DNA from 2 places in the Alkalihalobacillus sp. R86527 genome. Region 1 is predicted to be linked to the other one. Evidence: riboswitches for the same ligand, from Rfam matches in the RefSeq annotation. Region 1 holds a riboswitch; the other holds the start of a gene.
What was found. Region 1 has a riboswitch for FMN ahead of SJY16_RS17515 (ECF transporter S component). Riboswitches for the same ligand answer to the same signal wherever they lie in the genome.
Positions count from the first base shown of each region.

Region 1 (3,473 bases):
AAGGGCTTCTCCAAGCATTTTCCCTACTAACGTAATGTTTGTTTTTCCATCGTTGGCAAGATCACCATTCTTATTCCCTTCAAGTCCTAGCAAAGGTAAATATGATTCATAACTATGAGAGTGGTAGATGAAAGCTACATCTTTTCCGTTAGTAGTTTGAACCGGTGGCGTAACAGGCTTTTTGGGATCTTGAATAACCAATTTGTCTGATGGAACATCCCTTTCGATAAGTAGATCGTTCAAAGGCGGAACCGACTCAACAGGAAGATTCGCAAAGCTCGTTCCTTCCCCAGCCACATGGATCTTTGCATCATATAAAGCAAACCCAGGCAGTTCACTACCAAGAAGACTTCGGATGTCCCCTGGCTTTATACTCGTAATAAATTGAAAAGCGACAAGTGATAGCGCAGGAGGCTCGCTTCCTGCTGGCAGCACTTGCGTTAAATAATGATTTTCAGTGCCCATCGCATAAATCATTGCTTCATTTGAAAAGCTCGTAACCCAGTCGTGCATCATTGAGGAAGAAAATCGATATTTCGTTTCAGAAGACGAGATAAATCCCGCAACGATAAACAAACTAATCAAGCTAATGATCATAAGGAATGAAAGTGTTCTAAGCATTTTGTTACTAGGATTACTAAATAACTTTATCGCATTTTGTTTCATAAGCTCTTCTCTCCCTCGCCGGCTTCATACTCTATGTCTATGAAACAAAAATCACATTAGAAGATTTTTTTGCTAGCAATAATAGATAGAAGCGTATATGATTCAAAATATCTGCAAAATATATTTGATAATTGAATGTGCGAAAAGTATGATTAAGATAGGATAGGGGAGGTGAACAGAATGGGAAAATCATCGATGTATATTGCTTCGACAATTTTGTTCCTAGCGATAGTGGTAGGCTTTACATACTGGCTGTCTACAACGGAAGAACACGCTGGTTCTGAAGGAAGCCATGGTGAGCAGACTGAAGACTCAGCAGGAGGAGAAGCAGAAAAAATCTTCTCTCAGAACTGCGCTTCCTGTCACGGTGAGAACCTTGGTGGGGGAGCAGGTCCTGCACTAGAAGCTGTAGGTGGTAAATATTCAAAGGACGAGATTCTCGGCATTATTAAGAATGGTAAAGGTGGCGGAATGCCAGCTGGTGTCATTCAAGGTAAAGAAGCTGAGATGGTCGCTAAATGGCTGTCCGAAAAAAAATAATATTGTAATAAAAAGCTTTCTGTTAATCCAACAGAGAGCTTTTTATTATTACCTTTGAATGATCTATTATCACTTCGTTGAAAGCATTATCACAGAATAGCTTGACTTCAAGATGTTTTTGTTGAGTTATCTTCTCTCGCGATGTATAATGAAGCTGTAAAATAGTATACGAACTATCTTCGGGGCAGGGTGCAATTCCCGACCGGCGGTGAAGGAATAATTTCCTCAAGCCCGCGAGCCTGTAGTTTGGGCAGGATCTGGTGTAAATCCAGAGCCGACAGTATAGTCTGGATGGGAGAAGATGGTGGAGTAGCAAGCTCTCTATTGAAAAATAGACGATAAGCTTGCTTATTTCCCCATGCCGACTACCATGAGCCCCATACTCATGGTTTTTTTACGTGCATAGGGCCACATCTCCTTTTCGATGGTTCAAAAATCAAAGGAGCAATGTCAAATGAAAACTGTATCAAAGACACAACGTATGATCGTTGTAGCGATGTTCAGTAGTATTTCATATCTACTGATGCTACTAGATTTTCCACTACCTGGTTTTCCTGTTTTTCTACAAATTGATTTCAGTGAAATTCCAGCACTTTTTGTGGCGATTCTGTATGGTCCAGTAGCAGGTATATTAGTTGAAGCAATAAAGAACTTTATCCATTATGGAATTCAGGGAAGCTTTACTGGAGTCCCTATTGGACAGCTTGCTAATTTTATTGCAGGTGTATTCTTTATCGTGCCGACTTCTATTATATTCAGGAAGTTTAACCAGACACAGAAAGGCCTTACGATTGGGCTAATTCTTGGAACTCTCTTGATGTCAGCAATGATGGGATTGTTGAACTATCTCGTAATTCTTCCAGCTTACACATGGTTCATGGGATTCGAAGCGATGTCAGCTTCAGCACGTCAGGCACTAGTTTTAACGGGAATTACACCGTTTAATATTATAAAAGGTTCGATTGTAGCTGGTATATTTATTGCCTTCTTTATTAAATTAAAACCGTGGTTTGCGAAACAAACCAGACTTGCTTAATAAAACGAAACGCGTATCCTCATGGGATACGCGTTTTTTTATATTGACGTTTTTTCCATATGAAGGAAAACTAATGCAAGTTGTTGAATACGTACAAAAAGTAGAAAAGGAGGTACTCACCTTATGTTATCCATTGATTGGCTTGAAAAATCAACTATTTTAGATCTACAACAAGCAATGTTTGAAGGAAGATTAACATCTTATGAACTAGTTTGTTTTTACTTAGAACAAATCGCGAACTTTAACTCTGAAATTAATGCGGTATTGGAAGTGAATCCAGATGCTCTGTTTATTGCAGAGGGTCTTGATCGAGAACGTAATTTACAAGGTCCAAAGGGCATTTTGCATGGTATCCCTATTCTACTGAAAGACAATATTAATACAGGTGATAACATGCACACGAGTGCAGGCTCATCTATGCTTTCGAATTCTTTCGGTAGAGGTGATGCTTTTCTCGTTTCTAACCTTAGAGAAGCGGGAGCAGTCATACTTGGGAAAACCAATATGACAGAATGGGCGAATTTTATGAGCGACACAATGCCTAACGGCTATAGCTCGAGGGGCGGACAAGTACTAAACCCTTATGGTCCAAGAACACTAGATGTAGGCGGTTCAAGCTCAGGCTCTGCAGCTGCTGTAGCATGTCATTTCGCCACTGCTGCTATCGGAACTGAAACGAATGGGTCTATTCTTAATCCTACAAGCTCAAATGCTACAGTTGGAATAAAGCCAACAGTCGGATTAATTAGTAGACAAGGGATTATTCCTATCTCCTCTACTCAGGACACAGCAGGACCTATCTCTAGAAATGTAACAGATTCCGCCATCCTACTCGGTATTCTATCAGGGCAAGACAACGATGACCCTTCCACCCTATCAGCACCCGTTCAAAGCGATTATACACCTTACCTTTTCAAACCCACCTACGAGAATATCAAACTTGGCATAATCAAAAATGGTTATTACGAAGAAATGCATCCGGAAGAACAAGAGCAATTTGATTTTGCCGTTACAAAGTTGAAGAATGCAGGATGTTCAGTCATCGAGATCAACGAGATAACAGCAGATCAAGAAGAATTAGAAAATGACTATAATGTGCTTTTATATGAATTCAAAGCAGGAATCGATGCATACCTTGCTAAGGAAACAAGATTCCCAAACAACCTTAGTTTGAATTCTATTATTGAATACAATAAGAAGAATGAAGAAAACGCTTTGGAATATGGTCAGT
Region 1 covers NZ_JAXHBW010000001.1:3,357,886-3,361,358, forward strand. Annotated here, with positions in the region: gene spoIIP (stage II sporulation protein P) at 1-666, opposite strand, end outside; gene SJY16_RS17510 (c-type cytochrome) at 847-1,206, shown strand; FMN riboswitch at 1,378-1,513, shown strand; gene SJY16_RS17515 (ECF transporter S component) at 1,661-2,242, shown strand; gene SJY16_RS17520 (amidase family protein) at 2,366-3,473, shown strand, end outside.

Region 2 (3,473 bases), 1.7 Mb from region 1:
AGCTTCTGTATGCCCTGCACGCCTTAACACCCCACCGTTCTTTGCGATTAACGGGAAGATGTGGCCTGGACGGTTAAAATCTCCCGGATTGGCTTTGTCGTCGATAAGAGCTTTAATTGTTGCAGCTCTTTCAGAAGCGGATATACCAGTGGTTGTACTAATATGATCCACGCTAACTGTAAAAGCTGTTCCATGAGAATCTGTATTATGGTCAACCATTGGATTAAGCTGTAATTTCTTCGCTCGTTCTTCCGTTATTGGTGTACAAACCAAACCTCGTCCAACCGTAATCATAAAATTAATCGTTTCAGGAGTTACCTTGTCGGCTAAAGCAATAAAGTCTCCTTCATTCTCACGATCTTCATCATCACAAACAATTACCATTTTCCCTTGCATAAGATCATAGATGGCTTCTTCTATCGTGTGAAACATGCTAATCCCTCCTTCTCTACTTTACTTAAATCCGTTATCTTCGAAAAAATCACGATTGAGTGTAGATTGTTCCGTTGAAGTCTGAACATTATCTTTCTTAAGGTACTTAAGTATATATTTTCCTAGCATATCGCATTCAATGTTAACAGTATCCCCTACTCGCTTACTTCCGAGCACTGTTGCATCTACGGTGTGAGGAATGAGCGAAATCGTTACCGTATCTTCTGTAAGTTTAAACACCGTTAAGCTTGTTCCATCAACTGAAATAGAACCCTTTTCAACAAAATAATCCATGAGGCTTGCCGAAAGCTTAATATCAAAGTACTGTGCATTATCAACTTGTTCAATCTTAACAATTTCACCTATTCCATCTACATGACCAGAGACAAAATGACCTCCAAACCTTCCATTCGCAGCCATTGCCCGTTCTAAGTTCACGTGATCATTCGGTCTTAGTTCTCGTAAGCCCGTTGCACGAAATGTTTCCGGCATAATATCCACAGAAAAAGCAGAGTCCGTATAAGTGGTAACTGTCAAACATACCCCATTAATCGAAATGCTATCACCCAAGTGGACATCTTGAAGTATTTTTGATGCACGAATATCCATTACGATTGATTCACCTGATTGATGGACACTCTGGACTTTTCCGATTTCTTCAACGATTCCTGTAAACATTATTGCACCTCTTTTCGTGTGGAAATAATTTTAATATCGTCGCCAACACGTTCTACATTCTCAATTTTCAGTTCTACCGTCTCTTTCATATGTGAAACCCCAAAGCCTTCAAAAGAAGTAGGAGCTTCTTTTCCTCCGATCAACTTGGGTGCAATGTAAGTAACAACTTTTTGAAAAGCCCCTGATTCAAGAAAACTACCGTTTACAGTAGGACCGCCTTCTACTAATACTGAGGTAATTCCGCGGTCTCCAAGAAGTCTCAATATCTCTTCGATCTCAAGCGATTCACCTTGCAGAGCTAACACTTTCACATGTGAAGCGAATGTTCTATTTGTTTCATTCTTTGCTTTCTCAGTCGTGATGATCCATGTTTCAACTGAATCGTCATGCAACAGCTTTGCACTTGAAGGAAGCCTTAGCAAACGATCAAGAATAACTCTTACTGGACTCAAACCTTCTCCATACCTCGTCGTTAGTGAAGGGTTATCCTTTTCTACAGTTCCAACACCTACTAGTATTGCATCATGTTGATGACGTAGAGCGTGAACATCTTGCCTCGCCTCAGGTCCAGTAACCCATTTACTGTCACCCGTTTTTGTCGCCACTTTCCCATCCATTGAAATTGCAGATTTCAATGTGACAAAAGGTTTATTCGTATTTATGTAGTGGAAAAACACTTCATTAATCGAATATGCTTCTTCTTCTAGCAATCCTAAATGAACGATTATACCCGCTTCTCTCAGTCTTTCTAATCCTCTCCCTCCTACAAGGGGATTGGTGTCTTTCATCGCAACAAAGACTTCAGAAACTCCAGCCTCTATTAAGGCACTACTACAAGGCGGTGTTTTTCCGTGGTGGCTACAAGGTTCAAGAGTCACATATGCAGTTGCTCCCTTTGCTTTTTCGCCTGCCATTCGAAGTGCGTTAATCTCAGCATGAGCATCACCCGCTTGCAAATGAGCTCCCATACCAACAATTCTGCCCTCGTTTACTAGAACAGCACCAACAGCTGGGTTTGGCGCAGTTTGCCCTATTGTATTTCTTGCAAGATCAATTGCCATCTTCATATAATCTTTATTATTCACATTGACCATCTCCTAACAAATCAATTGGGGTTAAGAGATATAAAAAAGCCTCCCGATTGATGAGGGAGGCTTTTGAAAAGAGTATACCAAATAAACCTTTTGAAGGTCATTCTTCAAAAGGGCTGGTAAACTTTTACTCCTTCTCCCATCCAGACTATACTGTCGGTTCTGGTCTTTCACCAGATCCACCGTATGCAATATGCACACGGGTCACGGACTTAGTTGATTAGATAATCAATCATTACCGCCGGTTGGGAATTGCACCCTACCCCGAAGGAAAGTTTTATTTAGTTTAAGCTAAATTATTCTTCGTCCCAAACCTTAACTTCTTTCATTACATCTCCTTGTTTAACTCGAAGAACAGTTTCCATTCCTTCCGTTACTTGGCCGAAAACTGTATGAACACCATCAAGATGAGGTTGTGGTTCATGTACAAGGAAGAACTGACTTCCACCAGTATTCTTACCAGCATGAGCCATAGAAAGTGATCCTGCTACGTGTTTGTTTGGATTACCTTCTGTTTCACAGTCAATTGTGTAACCAGGGCCACCCATACCAGTTCCTGTTGGATCTCCACCTTGTGCAACAAAACCTGGAATGACACGGTGGAAATTAACACCGTTATAGAATCCTTCGTTAGCTAGTTTTTCAAAGTTAGCTACCGTGTTAGGTGCTTCCTCTGGGAAAAATTTAATTTGAATTACTTCGCCATTTTCAAATGCGATTGAACCTTTTTTCATAAAAAATATCCTCCTGCGTAAACAATTTGCTTAAAAGCTCTTTCATTATAGCATACAGTAACGTATTTACCGTATTATTTACCACATAGAAACTATTTCGAAATAACCATTTTGTTTAAGGGGCGATCATGTTGGATTAAATCTTCATATGATTCCCTTTGAACAACAAGACTTGCTTCACCGTCTTCAACAAATACAACTGCTGGTTTTGGAAGGCGATTATAATTATTAGACATAGAATACCCGTATGCCCCTGTAGAAAAAACAACCATTACATCACCTGCGATTGCACGTTGAAGCTCACAATCCCAAATCAACATATCTCCTGATTCACAGCATTTCCCTGCAATTGAGTAAAGAGTATCTTTAGGTTCATTCATCCGATTGACAATAGACGCTTCATATTTCGCTTTATAAAGTGCTGGGCGAAGGTTATCATTCATCCCTCCATCTACAGCAAGGTAATTTCGTAATTCAGGAACATTTTTATGAGAACCTACGGTATATAACGTCGACCCAGCTTCACCTACTAGAGATC
Region 2 covers NZ_JAXHBW010000001.1:1,654,406-1,657,878, reverse strand. Annotated here, with positions in the region: gene SJY16_RS08470 (bifunctional 3,4-dihydroxy-2-butanone-4-phosphate synthase/GTP cyclohydrolase II) at 1-432, opposite strand, end outside; gene ribE (riboflavin synthase) at 454-1,110, opposite strand; gene ribD (bifunctional diaminohydroxyphosphoribosylaminopyrimidine deaminase/5-amino-6-(5-phosphoribosylamino)uracil reductase RibD) at 1,110-2,204, opposite strand; FMN riboswitch at 2,329-2,477, opposite strand; gene SJY16_RS08455 (peptidylprolyl isomerase) at 2,498-2,935, opposite strand; gene lysA (diaminopimelate decarboxylase) at 3,028-3,473, opposite strand, start outside.
Region 2: another riboswitch for FMN. It lies ahead of ribD (bifunctional diaminohydroxyphosphoribosylaminopyrimidine deaminase/5-amino-6-(5-phosphoribosylamino)uracil reductase RibD); the one in region 1 lies ahead of SJY16_RS17515 (ECF transporter S component).